DNA from 3 places in the Rhodococcus sp. BP-349 genome. Region 3 is predicted to be linked to each of the others. Evidence: predicted binding sites of a transcription regulator. Region 3 holds the regulator's gene; each other region holds the start of a gene.
What was found. Region 3 encodes LexA, which represses DNA repair genes until DNA is damaged. Its sites were predicted from a motif close to CGAACANNTGTTCG; they were not measured.
Positions count from the first base shown of each region.

Region 1: HQ325_RS06590 (HNH endonuclease signature motif containing protein) is a predicted target of LexA. The motif match lies at 3,597-3,610, and genes of this name have one in related genera.
Region 2: cofD (2-phospho-L-lactate transferase) is a predicted target of LexA. The motif match lies at 1,570-1,583, and genes of this name have one in related genera.

Region 1 is NZ_JABUDR010000001.1:1,393,313-1,398,331, forward strand. Features, by position in the region: gene HQ325_RS06580 (GAF domain-containing protein) at 60-779, opposite strand; gene HQ325_RS06585 (beta-xylosidase) at 1,024-2,049, shown strand; gene HQ325_RS06590 (HNH endonuclease signature motif containing protein) at 2,080-3,576, opposite strand; gene HQ325_RS06595 (hypothetical protein) at 3,982-4,221, opposite strand; gene HQ325_RS06600 (lipase family protein) at 4,295-5,019, shown strand, end outside.
Region 2 is NZ_JABUDR010000001.1:2,007,697-2,012,715, reverse strand. Features, by position in the region: gene HQ325_RS09540 (DUF3499 domain-containing protein) at 1-340, opposite strand, end outside; gene HQ325_RS09535 (metallopeptidase family protein) at 508-930, shown strand; gene HQ325_RS09530 (WhiB family transcriptional regulator) at 977-1,207, opposite strand; gene cofD (2-phospho-L-lactate transferase) at 1,811-2,767, shown strand; gene HQ325_RS09520 (coenzyme F420-0:L-glutamate ligase) at 2,764-4,122, shown strand; gene HQ325_RS09515 (NUDIX hydrolase) at 4,133-4,690, shown strand; gene HQ325_RS09510 (sugar phosphate nucleotidyltransferase) at 4,728-5,019, opposite strand, start outside.
Region 3 is NZ_JABUDR010000003.1:834,262-839,280, reverse strand. Features, by position in the region: gene hrpA (ATP-dependent RNA helicase HrpA) at 1-228, shown strand, start outside; gene nrdR (transcriptional regulator NrdR) at 230-727, opposite strand; gene HQ325_RS20310 (hypothetical protein) at 840-1,256, opposite strand; gene lexA (transcriptional repressor LexA) at 1,520-2,302, shown strand; gene HQ325_RS20300 (acyl-CoA dehydrogenase family protein) at 2,364-3,506, opposite strand; gene HQ325_RS20295 (hypothetical protein) at 3,657-3,962, shown strand; gene HQ325_RS20290 (YigZ family protein) at 4,017-4,640, opposite strand; gene HQ325_RS20285 (hypothetical protein) at 4,650-5,019, opposite strand, start outside.

The sequences.
Region 1 (5,019 bases), on a different contig from region 3:
AAGCGACCGATAGACAGGCAAACGGCGCGAAAAGGCAGATCACGCCCGGAATGGTTCGCTCACTCGAAAATACGCTCGCGAACCATCCACGCGATGTCCTTGAGTACCTGTACGTGCCCCGTCGTCCATTGCCGTGGTTCGGCGTCCCAGACGCACAGCGTGCCCACCGCGTGACCGCCGTCGTCCACCAGCGGGATACCGAGGTAGGAGATGAAGGTCTTGTCCAGTACGCCGGGGTGATTCATGAACTTCTCGTCGAGGCGGGCGTCCTCCACCAGCAGGGGCTCACCCAGGGCCACCGTGTGACGGCACATGCCGGCCTCGAGGGGAATCTCCCGGGGTCGCTCCTCCTCCGGTCCGAAACCGACGGCGCTCTTGATGAACTGCCGGTCCTTGTCGATCAGCGAGATCGAGGCGCCGGGCGTGGACAAGGCGTCCGCAGCCATGGTCACGATGCGGTCGTAGGCCGGTTCGGACGGGGTGTCGAGTAGGCCGGTGGCCTCGACGGCGCGGACCCGATCGGGGTCGGTGACGATCGCGGGCATCTCGGATCCTGCGGGCGACGTGGACGCGGGCGTGTCGGGCACGGGATCCGCCGTCGCCTCGAGGCGCTTGAGAAGGTGTCCCAGATCGGTGTCGTCGGCCTCGGCGAGCTCCTTCACCAGGCGTGTCATCACAGCGCGCCGAACATATGCGGGCACCGTCTCGCCGACCCTCACGGCCTGCTGCTCCAGAACCTCGTTCAGGCGGGCGTCGAAGCCGTCGTTTCCCGTCGTCATTTCGCCGATACTAATGCAGGTGTGTACGGGATCGAGCGATGTGGAGAATCATCGTATTCGGAGTCTCGCCTGTGTCCGTTTTGGCTGGTACGCCCCGCGCGGCCACCGCTGTTAGCCTGGCCCGGTGCTCACCGATCGGTCTGTTTCTCGTTCGAGGCCGACTCGGCGCGGAGCCGGTGTCGGCTTTCTTCGGCGGTGTTCTCTGTCGGCCGTCGCTGCCATTCTCGTTCTCGTCGGTGTTCCGATGCAGGCGTCCGGCGCCCCGTCGGGCGACGTGCCGCGGTGCGTCGCGGAATCGGACGGTGTCCGGGTGGGTGGTTCTCCCGGCGGTTCGTTCGGGTTCCTGTCGGACGAGGACCTCGGACGCGAACTCGACATCGCGAAGATCGCCGGCATGTTCTCGGTCCGGATCGACATCGACTGGTCGGTGGTGGAGCCGCAGCCCGGTCGGCGTGACTGGGCGTCGACGGACCGGGTGGTCGACGCCATCATCGCTCGGGGCATGTGCCCGTACGCCATCGTCACCTACGCGCCCGGCTGGGCGCGTGTGGCGACGGCCCGGGATCAGCCCTACGCGCGCCCGGCGAGTCCGGACGTGTTCGCGGCTTTCGCCGCGCTCGCCGCGGAGCGGTACCGAGATCGGATTGCGTTGTGGGAGGTGTGGAACGAGCCGAACATCACGACGTACTTCACGCCGCTACCCGATCCGACGGTGTACGCGCTGATGCTGCGCGCGACGTACCGCGCCATCAAGAAGGTGCTCCCGGATTCGCTGGTGCTCGCCGGCGGCATGGCGCCCGCCGTGAACAACGGCACCAACATCTCGCCGACGGCCTTCCTCTCGTCGCTGTACACCCTCGGAGCGAATCGCTATTTCGATGCCTTCAATGTCCACCCGTACACGTGGCCGTTTCTTCCGAACGATCTGGCGACGGCGCCGTGGAACACCGCGATGGCGATGTGGTCGATGCACGATGTGATGGCCGCCGAGGGTGACGGCGACAAACAGATCTGGATCACCGAGATGGGGGCGCCCACGGGGACCGACGAGAACGCCATGAGCGAGGAGGGGCAGGCCGAGTCCATCGCCATCATGCTCAATGCCCTTCTCGGCAATTCTTGGCTCGGGCCGGCCTATGTGTACAGCCTGCGCGACTCGGGCAGCGACCTGTCCGACACGGAGCAGAACTTCGGAGTGGTACGCCGCGATTTCTCGCCCAAGCCTGCGCTCGCCGAGATCACGGAGTTCACGGCTGAACATTCCGGCTGAGCATCCGGGTTCACCCGTGTCGGGATTCGCTCAGTCGTCCGGCGGCGGCGCGAGGTGCCGTTCGGGAAAGTTCAGGTGGTTCGGGATGCCGTGCCGACCCTCGTCGATGACGGCAGGCGGATGCCACAGCACTGTTCCCGGGTACGGATGACCCGGAGGAGCGATGCTGGTGGCCCACTGGCCGGTGCGTTCGCCGACGAGAGGGTGGTGGACGTCGCACGCCAGCGCGAGATCGTCGATGTCGGTGAGACCGCCCGCCGCCCAGTCGTCGACGTGGTGCGCCTCGCACCGTGACGCGGGGGCCGTGCACCCCGGCCCGGTGCAGCCGCGGTCGCGGGCGAACAGGGCGAGCCGTTGGTCGGTGCTCGCACACCGGCGAGCTCGGGCGAAGTGCAGCGTGCTGCCGCTCGCCCCGTCGAAGACGCGGAGGTAGTGGTGCGCTTCGGCTGCCCGCCGCACCACCTCCGCCACCGGAATCGTGGACCCGGTGGCGGTGAGCCCGAGACCCGCTGCGGCAGTGAGTTGCTCGAGTGACACCGACACGATCACGGACAGCGGTACGCCGCGGTGCTGTCCGTGGCGCCCCGACGACAGCGAGTCCTTCAGCAGGTATGTCAGTGCATCGTGATTGCGCTGGCCGGGGGTGCGGTGATCCCACTCGGCCTCCTGGTCCCGCGCGTCGGTCGGAGCCGGGGCATCGAGATCGACTGCTGCGGGGGCACCCTCGGGAGTGAGGGTTCCCGGTGCCGCGAACTTGGCGAACAACGCCTCGAGGACGGCACGCAGCTCGGGATCGGCGCAGAAGCGGCCGGTCGTCATCGAATCGGGGCCCTGGGGATCGAGTTCGAAGAAGCGCTTCCGGGCGCGGTCACGATCATCAGGCTCCGCGCCGTCGGGATCGAGGTATTCGGTGAGGCGCGTCGCGATGGCCGTGAGTTCCTCCGGCCCGACGGTCCGCGCAAGGTCGGCGAGGGTCTGCTCGGCGGAGTCACGGGTCTCGGCGTCGACTGCATGGGGAAGCTTCTTCAGGAACGAGCGGATGATCGAGACGTGTGCCTCTGCCAGCGCGCCGTCCCGTGCCGCCGAGGCCGTGTGGGGGAGCGGCGGATCCAGCGCCTCGCCCGTCATCGTGGTGCCGGTCCCGAGATCGCGGGCCACGGCGAGCCGGGATGCCGCAGCAGCCGTGGTGATGCGCAGCATGTGGGCCAGCGCATGCGGCACGCCGCTCGCTCCGATGGCACCGAGCACCGAGTCGAAGCCCGAGCCGGCCACCAGGCCGTTGAGCCAGGTGTGTGACGCGCCGGTGAGCAGCCGACGGGTGTTCTCGGCCCCGCACACGAGCGCCAGTCGGTCCTCGCTGGTGAGCGTCGACGCGTCGAGCTCGGCGATGCCCTCGACCGCGGAGGCGAGCTGGGCGAGCAGCGCGCACACGCGAGGATCGTCGACCGGCGCGGCGACAGCAGGCAGCGCGCCGACATGTCGGCCCATCTGCACCTGCCAGGCCGACCCTGGATCCCCCGATTCCATGACCTCAGACTACATGCAATCGAACATATGTTCGATAGTAGATGTCACCAACTGTTTACAGCGAACTGCCCATCGTTCACAGGTGAACGATGGGCAGTCGGTCTGTACGAAGTGTCAGCGTGAACGGTAGCTGTGCGACATCTGGCGTCCCTGGAAGTCCAGGTCGCGTCCGCCGGACAACAGTGCGACCGCGAGTGCTGCCGCCCCGACGAGTGTCAGTGTGATCATCATGTGTTTCCTCCGATCGTGCTGAGGTCGGTTCCCCTGACCGGCCTCGACGAGAACGTGTCCCGCCGTGCTCCATGATTGCCCGTTCCGGGGTGGTTTCCACCGGAATGAGGGGCACCCCACGTGGTGCCGATCGAGGCGACGCGGGTCACAACTGAGTGTGACGCGAGGTCACGGCTACTCGCGCAGACCGTCGGCCAGCTCGAAGACCCGGCCCACGTAGCGAGAGACGAAGACGTCGAGTGCGTGGTCGGACAACTCCAGGCACCCCACCCGTCGGAACCAGTGTTCGAGGTCCACCAGCTTGTCGCCGAGGGCCACTCGATGGTCGTCGAGCGCCCGGAGTTCGTCCGCGACCGCGCGCAGCTCGAGCACCTTGTCGTTCACCGAACTCTGCGTCGCACCCACCTCGTCCATGACTGAAGAGCCTAGCGGTGATCGAACATATGTTCTAGTCCGGAATCCGGTGTCGTGGCGGTACGGTGACGCCGTGCCGAACCGCTCCCGCCGCCTGCTGCGCGCCCTGGTGACCCTGACCGCCACGACGTCCGTCGCGCTGACCCTCACGGGTGTGGCGCACGCGCAGGACCGCGACCCGGGCACGCTCGTCGGATCGACGGCGTCGCCTGCCCCGATCCCCGGAAGTGTCGACGCCCGGCGCATCACCTACTGGTCGGTGGGCTCGCAGAACGAGCCTGCCCTGAGTACCGGTGGCGTCTATCTGCCGCGCGGTGAGGCGCCCGAGGGCGGCTGGCCCGTCATCGCATGGGCGCACGGCACGTCCGGGCTCGGCGACGACTGCGCTCCGTCGGTCGTGGGTCCCACGTTGCCGGACCGCGACTTCCCGTACCTCCAGACGTGGCTCGACCGCGGTTACGCGATCGTCGCCACGGACTACGTGGGTCTCGGTACCCCCGGAGTGATGCCGTACCTGGACGGCAAGGTGCAGGCGCACAGTGTCGTCGACAGTGTCACCGCTGCACGGGAACTGGAGCCCACCCTGTCGAATCGGTGGGTCGCTATCGGCCAGTCCCAGGGCGGCGGCGCCGCGGTGACGACCGCGCGGTACGCCACCGAATACGGCGGCGCCGGCCTGGACTACCTCGGCGCCGTCGGGACCGGTGTGCCCGCCAACATCGAACTCGTCCTGCTCCCGCTCGGGCCCGGTGTGCCGCCCGTCGCGATTCCGGACGGTCTCACGTCGTACGTCTTCTA
Region 2 (5,019 bases), on a different contig from region 3:
GTGTGTCGGTGGACGCTCGCGAGTCGGAGGAGGACGCCCGTCGACCGAACGACGGAGCGGGACGCTCACGCGCGCCGGCCTCGCGGACCGCCTCGGCGAGTGCCGTCAGGTCGTCGTCGTCCGGGCTGGACGTGGAGAACCCACCTTCGTACCGCACCATCTCCCACCCCTTGGGGGCGGTGATCGACGATCCGTGCACCTCGCACAGGTCCCACGAGTGAGGTTCGTCCACGGTGGCGAGGGGTCCGACGACTGCGGTCGAGTCGGAGTACACGTACGTCAACGTCGCAACGGCCGGCCTCTTGCATCCCGGTCGGCAGCATCCCCGCACAGCTCTCACAGCTCGAACCCTAGCGCGTGTCCTCCGGCGTACCCCGCAGGACACGGTCGTAGCATGGGCGCGTGTCGTTCACCGGATCCTCTCAGCCCCGCGGCCGCTCCGGCGGACGTCCCGGACGCGACCATCGACCATCGAGCTCGCGGGCCGCGGCACGGCGGGGGCGCGGAATGCGCGGCACTCTGTTCCCCGACACGGTGCCCGCTCGCAGATCTCGCGCCGAGAAGTTCGACGCGGCGGTACTGGACGCGTTCGCCGAGATCGACCGCAAGTGGCACGACCGGCTGACGAAGCTGGACATCGCCGTCGACGACGTGCCGAAGATCCGTGCGGTGGACCCGGAATCGGTGAACTGGCCACCCGAGGTCGTGGCCGAGGGACCGGTGCCGTTGTCGAGACTCGTTCCGGCGGGAGTGGACACGCGCGGAGCGACGACGCGGGCGCGGATCGTGCTGTTCCGTCGGCCCCTCGAGCGGAGAGCACACGACTCGCTGGAGCTGACGGACCTGGTGCACGATGTGTTGGTGGAACAGGTGGCGACCTACCTGGGGGTCACGCCCGAGGTGGTCGACCCCGACACCGAGGACGACTGAGGCCTCGGTGCCTGCAGCATTGCGACCACTGCGGTGACGCGACGCGTCAGATGATGCCGCGCTTGAGGCGGCGACGTTCGCGCTCGGACAGCCCACCCCAGATGCCGAAGCGCTCGTCGTGCGCCAAGGCGTACTCGAGGCAGTCGTCCTTCACCTCGCACCCGAGGCAGATGCGCTTGGCCTCGCGCGTCGAGCCGCCCTTCTCCGGGAAGAACGCCTCGGGATCGGTCTGGGCGCACAGAGCGCGCTCCTGCCACTGATCCTCGAGCGGATCCATATCGCCCGGCACCAGGCTCAGATGCAGTGCGGGAGCAGGCATTCCGAGAGTCGTGAGCGGCGGGTCGACGTCGTCGACCGAGACGTCCTCCGAGTCGATCCCGTCCACGGGATCCACCGGGGCGTCCTCCGTCACGGGATCCACCTCGAGTACGTCGTCGAGTTCCCCGACGGGGGACTCCTGTCGACCGAGGTCGTGGTGTTGTTCCGGCATCACGTCCGCCTCCTCACCTGTTCGAGCGCAGTTGTTGTCGGTCACTTGTGTCGATGATCGACCGCGAAGCCGGATCGAAGAGCGAATCCTCGTGCCACCATGGGACGTGACGCTGCTGTGGGCAGCGCGCGAACTCGTGTCGAATCATGGGAACACGTGTTCGAACGGTGGTTCGCTACAAGCGATTCCGCTGTTCGAACCGTTAATGACATGACTGTGATTAGACACGCCGCGGTGTGTCGCGGTCAAGCGGACCGCTCGATTTGCAATACCATCCGATCTCCGGTTTTCCCGGAAGGCGACACTTCCCCGGTGTTTCGCGTCGGACACGCCGTGGTTCGCGCCCACCGGCCCGATCGCGCCGACGGCGACCGCCTAGGGTCGAGGGTCATGAAGGTGACTGTGGTGGTGGGCGGCGTCGGTGGCGCGCGGTTCCTCCAGGGGGTACGAGAACTGCTGGGACCGGACGGCGACATCACGGCGGTCGTGAACGTCGGTGACGACGTCTGGATGCACGGTCTGCGCATCACACCCGACCTCGACACCTGCATGTACACGCTCGGCGACGGCATCGACACCGAGCGAGGGTGGGGTCGACGCGACGAGACCTGGAGCGTCAAGGAGGAACTCGCGGCCTACGGGGCCCACCCGGACTGGTTCGGGCTCGGCGACCGCGACATCGCGACGCACCTGATCCGGACGCGGATGCTGCGCACCGGGTACCCGCTCTCCGCGATCGTGGAGGCGCTGTGCGACAGGTGGTCTCCGGGTGTCCGCCTGCTGCCCGTCACGGACGACCGCAGCGAGACCCATGTGGTGATCACCCATCCCGACGACGGGACCGACAAGGCCGTTCACTTCCAGGAGTGGTGGGTGCGCCACCGTGCTGCTGTGACGACTCACAGTTTCGCGTACGTCGGAGCGGACAAGGCGACCCCGGCGAACGGCGTCGTCGAGGCGATCGAGACCGCGGACGCGGTACTGCTCGCACCGTCCAACCCGGTGGTCAGCATCGGCGCCGTCCTGGCGGTGCCCGGTATCCGCTCCGCACTGCGCACCACACCCGCGAAGGTCGTCGGGCTCTCCCCCGTCATCGACGGCAAGCCGTTGCGCGGCATGGCCGACGAGTGCCTGTCCGTCATCGGGGTGGAGACGACGGCCGAGGCCATCGGCCGCCACTACGGTGCTCGCTCGGCCGCCGGCATCCTCGATGCCTGGCTTATACACGAGACCGACACCGCCGACGTCCCCGGAGTGGACGTGCGTGCGGTCCCTCTGCTCATGACCGAACCCGCGGTGACCGCACGGATGGCGCGCGCCGCGCTCGAGGCAGCGGGCGTCCTGTGACCCGATCCGCCGGTCCGGGCGATCATGCACCGGGCGGTTCGATCGAGGTGATTCCCGTCGCGGGACTCCCCGAGTTCCGGCCGGGCGACGATCTGGTGACAGCAGTCGTCACGGCAGCACCGTGGCTCGCCGACGGCGACGTCCTGGTGGTCACGAGCAAGATCGTCTCCAAGGTCGAGGGGCGGCTCGTGACCGCACCGACGGACCCGGAGGCGCGAGATGCCCTGCGTCGCATCCTCGTCGAGCAGGAGGCCGTGCGCGTCCTCGCTCAACGGGGTCGCACGCTCATCACCGAGAACCGACTCGGGATCGTCCAGGCCGCGTCCGGCATCGACGGATCCAACGTGTCGACGGACGAGTTGGCGCTGCTCCCCGAGGATCCCGACGCGTCGGCGAGCGTGCTGCGCGACGGTGTACGCCGTTCACTGGGCGTGGACGTCGCCGTCGTCGTCACCGACACGATGGGCCGAGCCTGGCGGAACGGACAGACGGACAACGCGATCGGATCGGCAGGACTGCCCGTCCTGCACGCGTACGCCGGTGGTCGGGACGCGCAGGGTAACGAACTGATGGTCACGGAGGTCGCCCTGGCGGACGAACTCGCGTCCGCGGGAGATCTGGTCAAAGGCAAGCTCGGCTCGGTCCCGGTCGCCGTCGTCCGAGGGCTGCACTATGCGGACGACGGTTCCTCCGCACGGGATCTCGTGCGCCCCGGGGAGGACGATCTCTTCTGGTTGGGAACGCAGGAGGCGATGCGACGGGGCGCGCTCGGAGCGGTTCCCGCCCGGAGGTCGGTCCGCGAGTTCGACTCGACTCCGGTCGATCCCGCGATGGTCGAGGCCGCCGTGGCGGACGCGGTCACCGCACCGGCCCCCCATCACTCCCACCCGATGCGGTATGTCGCCGTCCGTACCCCGGCACTGCGCACCGCGCTGCTCGATGCGATGGCGGCTCGCTGGCGCGCGGACCTCGAACGCGACGGACGCAGCGAGGACTCGATCGAGGCACGTCTGGCCCGTGGTGATCTGCTGCGCACCGCGCCGGAACTGATTCTGGTGTTCGCGGTGCTCGACGACGCACACGACTATCCCGACGCGCAACGGCAGTCCGCGGAGACCGTCATGTTCACGGTCGCGGCGGGCGCGTCTGTGCAGGCCTTCCTGGTGTCCCTCGCGGCACGTGGCCTCGGCAGTTGCTGGGTGGGGTCGACCATCTTCGCCGCCGACACCGTGCGCGAGACGCTCGAACTGCCCGACGACTGGCACCCCGTCGGGGCCGTCGCTGTCGGACACCCGCTCACTCCCCCGTCGCCCCGCGCGCCGACGCCGCCCGGCTCCGCGTTCCGAGAACTGTGAGGAATCGTCCATGAGCGCCGAGAGCCTCCACGAGTCGGCGCGAGAGATGCTCCGTACCTGGTCCACCACCGACCCGCACGACGACTCGATGCGCCACACGATGCTGGCGTTTCTCGACAGCGCGCCGCGTGGCTGTCTCCGCGAGAACGTTGCCGGTCATGTCACCGCGTCGGCTCTGGTGCTCGATCAGGGTGGGTGCCACGTGCTCCTGACGCTGCACCCGCGGGTCGGACGATGGCTCCAACTGGGCGGACACTGCGAGGTCGACGACGACACCGTGCGCGACGCGGCACTGCGCGAGGCGCGTGAGGAGAGCGGGATCGACGACCTGCTTCTCGAGCCGGAACTGCTCTCGATCCACACGCACCCGATCACGTGTTCGCTCGGTGAGCCGACGCGCCATCTCGACCTGCGCTTCGTCGTGCGCGCCGCGGACGGTGCGCACATCGTCCGCAGCGCGGAGTCGAACGACCTGCGGTGGTGGCCCGTCGACGACCTCCCCGGCGGTGAGGCGGGCGCCGAACGAGACGCCCTGCGGGACATGATCTCCCGCGCGGCGGCTCGCTGATCCTTCGACGCCCCGGATTCTCGGGCGCCCCGGATTCTCAGACGTCGGTCGAGAACCGGACCCCGCCGTCGGGCAGCGTCACTCCGGGCCACACGCGAGCGCCGCGGAGCAGTTCGCACCGCGCGCCGATGTTGGCACCGTCGCCGATGACCGCGTCGCGCACGAGCGCCCGCGGACCGATGCGCGCACCGAACCCGAGGATCGATCGTTCGACCACCGCGCCGGCCTCGACCACGGCACCGTCGAAGAGGACGGCGCCGTCGAGACGCGCGCCCGCGCCCACCTCGGCACCGCGTCCGACGACAGTGCCGCCGATCAGCAGGGCGCCG
Region 3 (5,019 bases):
GACGCGGCGGGGATGGACGTGCTGGACCGCGTCTACGCGGACTACGACGCCCTGCTCGGGTCGGTACCGGACTCGGTGGGCCGCAGCGATGCCGTGCGGGAGATCGCCTGGATGATCGAGGAGCTGAGGGTGAACTTGTTCGCTCAGACCCTCGGAACGCTGTACCCCGTGAGCGAGAAGCGGGTGCGCAAGGCGATCGACGACGTCCGACGCACAGTGCGACGGTGACTCACCGCTGAGCAGCGGGCTCCGCGTCCTCGGCGGGGGTGTCATCGTGCTCGGCACGATGGCGACGAAGGTCCTCGATCTCGCGTTCGAAGTCGTCCGCACTGCTGAACGAACGATAGACGGAGGCGAACCGGAGATAGGCCACCTCGTCGAGATCGCGCAGTGGCCCGAGGATGGCGAGTCCGACCTCGTTGCTGGGAATCTCGGCCGACCCGGAAGCCCGTACCGTGTCCTCGACCTGCTGGGCGAGCAGAACGAGCGCGTCGTTGTCGACCTGGCGGCCCTGGCAGGCCCGGCGGACTCCCTTGACCACCTTCTCGCGGCTGAAGGGCTCACTGACACCACTGCGCTTCACGACGGACAGCACCGCTGTCTCCACCGTGGTGAACCGTCGACCGCACTCGGGGCAGGAACGCCGTCGCCGGATCGCCTGGCCCTCTTCCGCTTCCCGCGAATCGACGACGCGTGAGTCGGGGTGGCGGCAGAACGGGCAGTGCATCGGACAGAGACCCCTCGATGGCTCGGGCAATTCCCGAGCGCCACGGCGGCTCTCGGTGTGTCCAGCGTACCGGGGCGGGCTCCGTCGGCCCCGGGGACGTGCCCGGTCGGTGTCAGCGTCCGGCGACGACGCCCATCTCCGCCTGCTGCGAGACGGACGGCTGTGCCGGAACGGCGGCGGAGCGCATGTTCGCCAGTCCCACCAGCCCCAGAGCGGACACAGCTGTGATCAGCGCCACAGCGACGGACGTCGCGAATCCGTGTCCACGACGAGTGCGGTGTTCGACCTGCGAGACACCGTTCGAGCGGCGACGGTAGTCGACGGCGCCGCCGTCGGGCCGGCGGGAATCACGCGGAGCGGGGCTGCGACGGACCGTCGTGCGCTCGCGGAGGTCGGTCATCGTGGACCCGGCCGCGCGGTCGGTCACACCCCAGTAGGAATCGTCGTCGCAGGTCCAGCGTGTGCGGCCGGGTGCGTGCATGTCGATGGAACGTGCGGTGCCGACAGTCAGCAGGTCACTTCGAGTCATTGCAACCACTCCTCGTGGATAGCCGGTGGCCGTCCGCGTCGCCGATGCACCGAGGTGTTCGAACAACACATTCGCCCACGCGTTCGAATGAACGCATGTTCGATGTATAGCAGTCCGGTCCGACAAAGTGCATCGAACACGCGACACGCTTCGAACAGGTGTTTGATCCGAGTCCCGTTTCGGTTTAGGTTCGACACACGCACAACGGACGTGACACCAGCACCACCTGCCCCACGTCCACTGCTACCGATGGAGGTATCTCGATGAAGGACGACAGCTCATCCGGCACGGTCGGCGGGCGCGCGTCAGCGACCGGCTCGGCCACGACCGCCGACACCGAGTCCGGTCTCACCGAACGTCAGCGGCGAGTGCTCGAGGTGATCCGTGCGTCGGTGGTCGAGCGCGGCTATCCCCCGAGCATCCGGGAGATCGGTGACGCCGTCGGGTTGACGTCCACCTCGTCGGTCGCGCACCAGCTGCGCACCCTCGAGCGCAAGGGATTCCTGCGCCGCGACCCCAACCGTCCCCGCGCCGTCGACGTACGTCTGCCGGGCGAGAACGGGCGCCCCGAAGAGGTCTCCGCCGTCGCGCAGGACGACCTCGTCGCCGCGGATACCACGAATCACCTCGACAGCGCGGACGCACCGTCGTCGGACGACGATCGCCTGCCCGCGCCGACTTTCGTCCCCGTCCTGGGGCGCATCGCCGCGGGTGGTCCCATCCTCGCGGAGCAGGCCGTCGAGGACGTGTTCCCGCTTCCGCGCGAGCTCGTCGGGTCCGGCTCGCTGTTCCTTCTCCGCGTCGTCGGTGAGTCGATGATCGACGCCGCGATCTGCGACGGAGACTGGGTCGTGGTCCGCCAGCAGAACGTTGCGGACAACGGCGACATCGTTGCCGCCATGATCGACGGCGAAGCCACGGTCAAGACGTTCAAGCGCACCGGTGGCGACGTGTGGCTGCTCCCCCACAACGACCTGTTCGAACCCATTCCCGGTAACGACGCCGTGGTCCTGGGCAAGGTCGTCACGGTGATGCGCAAGCTCTGATCCACGACAGACGAAAGCCGGCGCTGGACATCCAGCGCCGGCTTCGTCGTGTTCGGTGTGGTTACAGATCCAGCCCGCGGCCGATGATCTCCTTCATGATCTCCGTCGTACCGCCGTAGATGGTCTGCACGCGAGAGTCCATGTACGCCTTGGCGATCGGGTACTCCTTCATGTAGCCGTAGCCACCGTGCAGCTGCAGGCACCGGTCGATGAGCTTGACCTGGTTCTCGGTGGTCCACCACTTGGCCATGGCGGCTTCCTGCACCGACAGCTCGTTCGCGTTGAGCTGCTCGATGTACTTGTCCACCATGATGCGGACGGCAGTCGTCTCGGTCGCGCACTCGGCGAGCACGAAGCGTGTGTTCTGGAACTTGCCGATCGGCTTACCGAAGGCCTTGCGGTCCTTGCAGTACTGAATGGTCATCGCCAGCGCCGACTCCATCGCGGCGGCCGCGACGACGGCGATCGACAGACGCTCCTGCGGCAGGTTCTGCATCAGGTAGATGAAGCCCATGCCCTCCTCGCCGAGCATGTTGGCGGCGGGAATGCGAACGTCGGTGAAGCTGAGCTCCGCGGTGTCCTGCGCCTTCATACCGATCTTGTCGAGGTTGCGGCCGCGCTCGAATCCGGGCATGTCGCGCTCGACGACGAACAGGCTGAAGCCCTGCGCGCCCTTCTCCGGATCGGTGCACGCCACCACGATGATGATGTCGGCGTTGATGCCGTTGGTGATGAACGTCTTGGAGCCGTTGAGCACCCAGTCGTCACCGTCCCGGACGGCCTTGGTCTTGATGCCCTGCAGGTCGCTGCCCGTACCGGGTTCGGTCATCGCGATCGCGGTGATCAGCTCGCCGGAGCAGAAGCCGGGCAGCCAGCGCTGCTTCTGCTCGTCGTTGGTCAGCTCGATCAGGTACGGAGCGACGACATCGTTGTGCAGCGTGAACCCGATGCCGCTGTACCCGCCGGCCGTGGTCTCCTCGGTGACGATGGCGTTGTAGCGGAAGTCCTTGACTCCGCCGCCGCCGAACTCCTCCGGCACTGCCATGCCCAGGAAGCCCTGCTTGCCGGCCTCGACCCACACGCCGCGGTCGACGATGTTCTGCGTCTCCCACTCGGCATGGTGCGGCGCGACATGCTGCTCGAGAAACTTCTTGTACGAGCTGCGGAAAAGGTCGTGCTCGGCCTCGAACAACGTGCGCTTCATGGTTCTCCTCGTCAGACGTACTGCGGATCTCCTTCGACAGTAGAACCCTGTCCATTCCGGGTCGATGACCAGTGCGAGCGCGTTCGGTGACCTCGGCGTCAGCCCGATATCGCCTGGCCCGTCCGCGATCGGCTCCGTAACCTCTGCGCGATGCCGCTCCACTTCCATGTCTCATCGTCACGCAACCGCGACTCGATCTCGCGGTTCGGGCTGGACTGGCAGCGCATGGGTGCGGCACGGGGCATCGCAGGCAGCAATGAGCCCGAGCAGCAGGGGTGCTTTCTGGCGCGGGACGAGTGGGAGTGTCACCGGTTCGTCCGGATGAACAACACCGGCGGGCCGGTCGATGTCTGGGAAGTGGCAGGTATCCGTTCATCCGATCTCGTCGAGTCGCCTCACCACTACTTCTATTACCCCGGCGTCATTCCGCCCGCGCAGCTGACACGACGTCACTGACTCGAATCGGGTGTGCTGAGCCGCGGCATCCGCGGCTCAGCACACCCGGCCGTCTCAGAGCCCGAGCACCCACCGGTGCCCGACGCGCTCGGCGATCACACTGCCGCTGGTCGCCGATGCGAGGACACCGTCGAGGCGGGCACCGTCGCCGATCACCCGGAGCCGCACGTCCGACCCGTAGGTCACGTCGTCGACGGCGAATCCGTGCACTCGCAGAACGCCCTCCACCCGGCCGGCAACGGCATGTGGCAGGGCCATCTCCAGGACGTCGACGCGCACGAGCTCACCGACCTCCGCGCGGTCGAGCGCCGCACTCACCGCGCCCGAGTAGGCGCGCACCAGTCCACCGGCGCCGAGCTTGACGCCCCCGAACCACCGACTGACGACGGCCACCACGTCGACCAGGTCGCGGCCGGTCAGCACGCCGAGCATCGGAACGCCTGCCGTACCGCCAGGTTCGCCGTCGTCCGATGCGCGCTGACGACGGAGCTCCTGATCTGCGCCGACGACGAAAGCCCAGCAGTGGTGGCCCGCATCGGGAAACTCTGCCGACACCGCAGCGACCACGTCGAGCGCCTCGGACTCGGTGTGGACGCTGACCACGCGGGCGAGGAAGCGGCTCCGCTCGATCACCGTTTCCGCATCGACGTGTCGGGTCGAGACGAGGGCATGCGGCACGGAGCCAGCCTAGATCCGGCGGTTGTGCCGAGCCTGCAGAACGAGGGGCGGCAGAACCCAGACGACGAGCGCCGCGGTCACCCACCAGTACCAACCCGGAACGGCATTCAGCGCCAAGGCCCCGACGAACAGAGCAGACCCACTGCAGCTGTGAAGCAGGTCGACGTCACGGCGACGCACCGCGGGGCCGCGCAACCAGGAGATGCGCTGGTCGCCGCTCTCGCGCACGGTCCGCCTCGTCGACGCAACAGCGAGAACCACAGCAACGATCAGGGCAACAGCCGCAACGGACGCACGAGCAGCAGTGTTCGGCAGCGCGAGCGTCGAGGCGGCTGCTACAGCCGAGACAGCCATGAGCGCCGGCACCTTCCACGCCGGC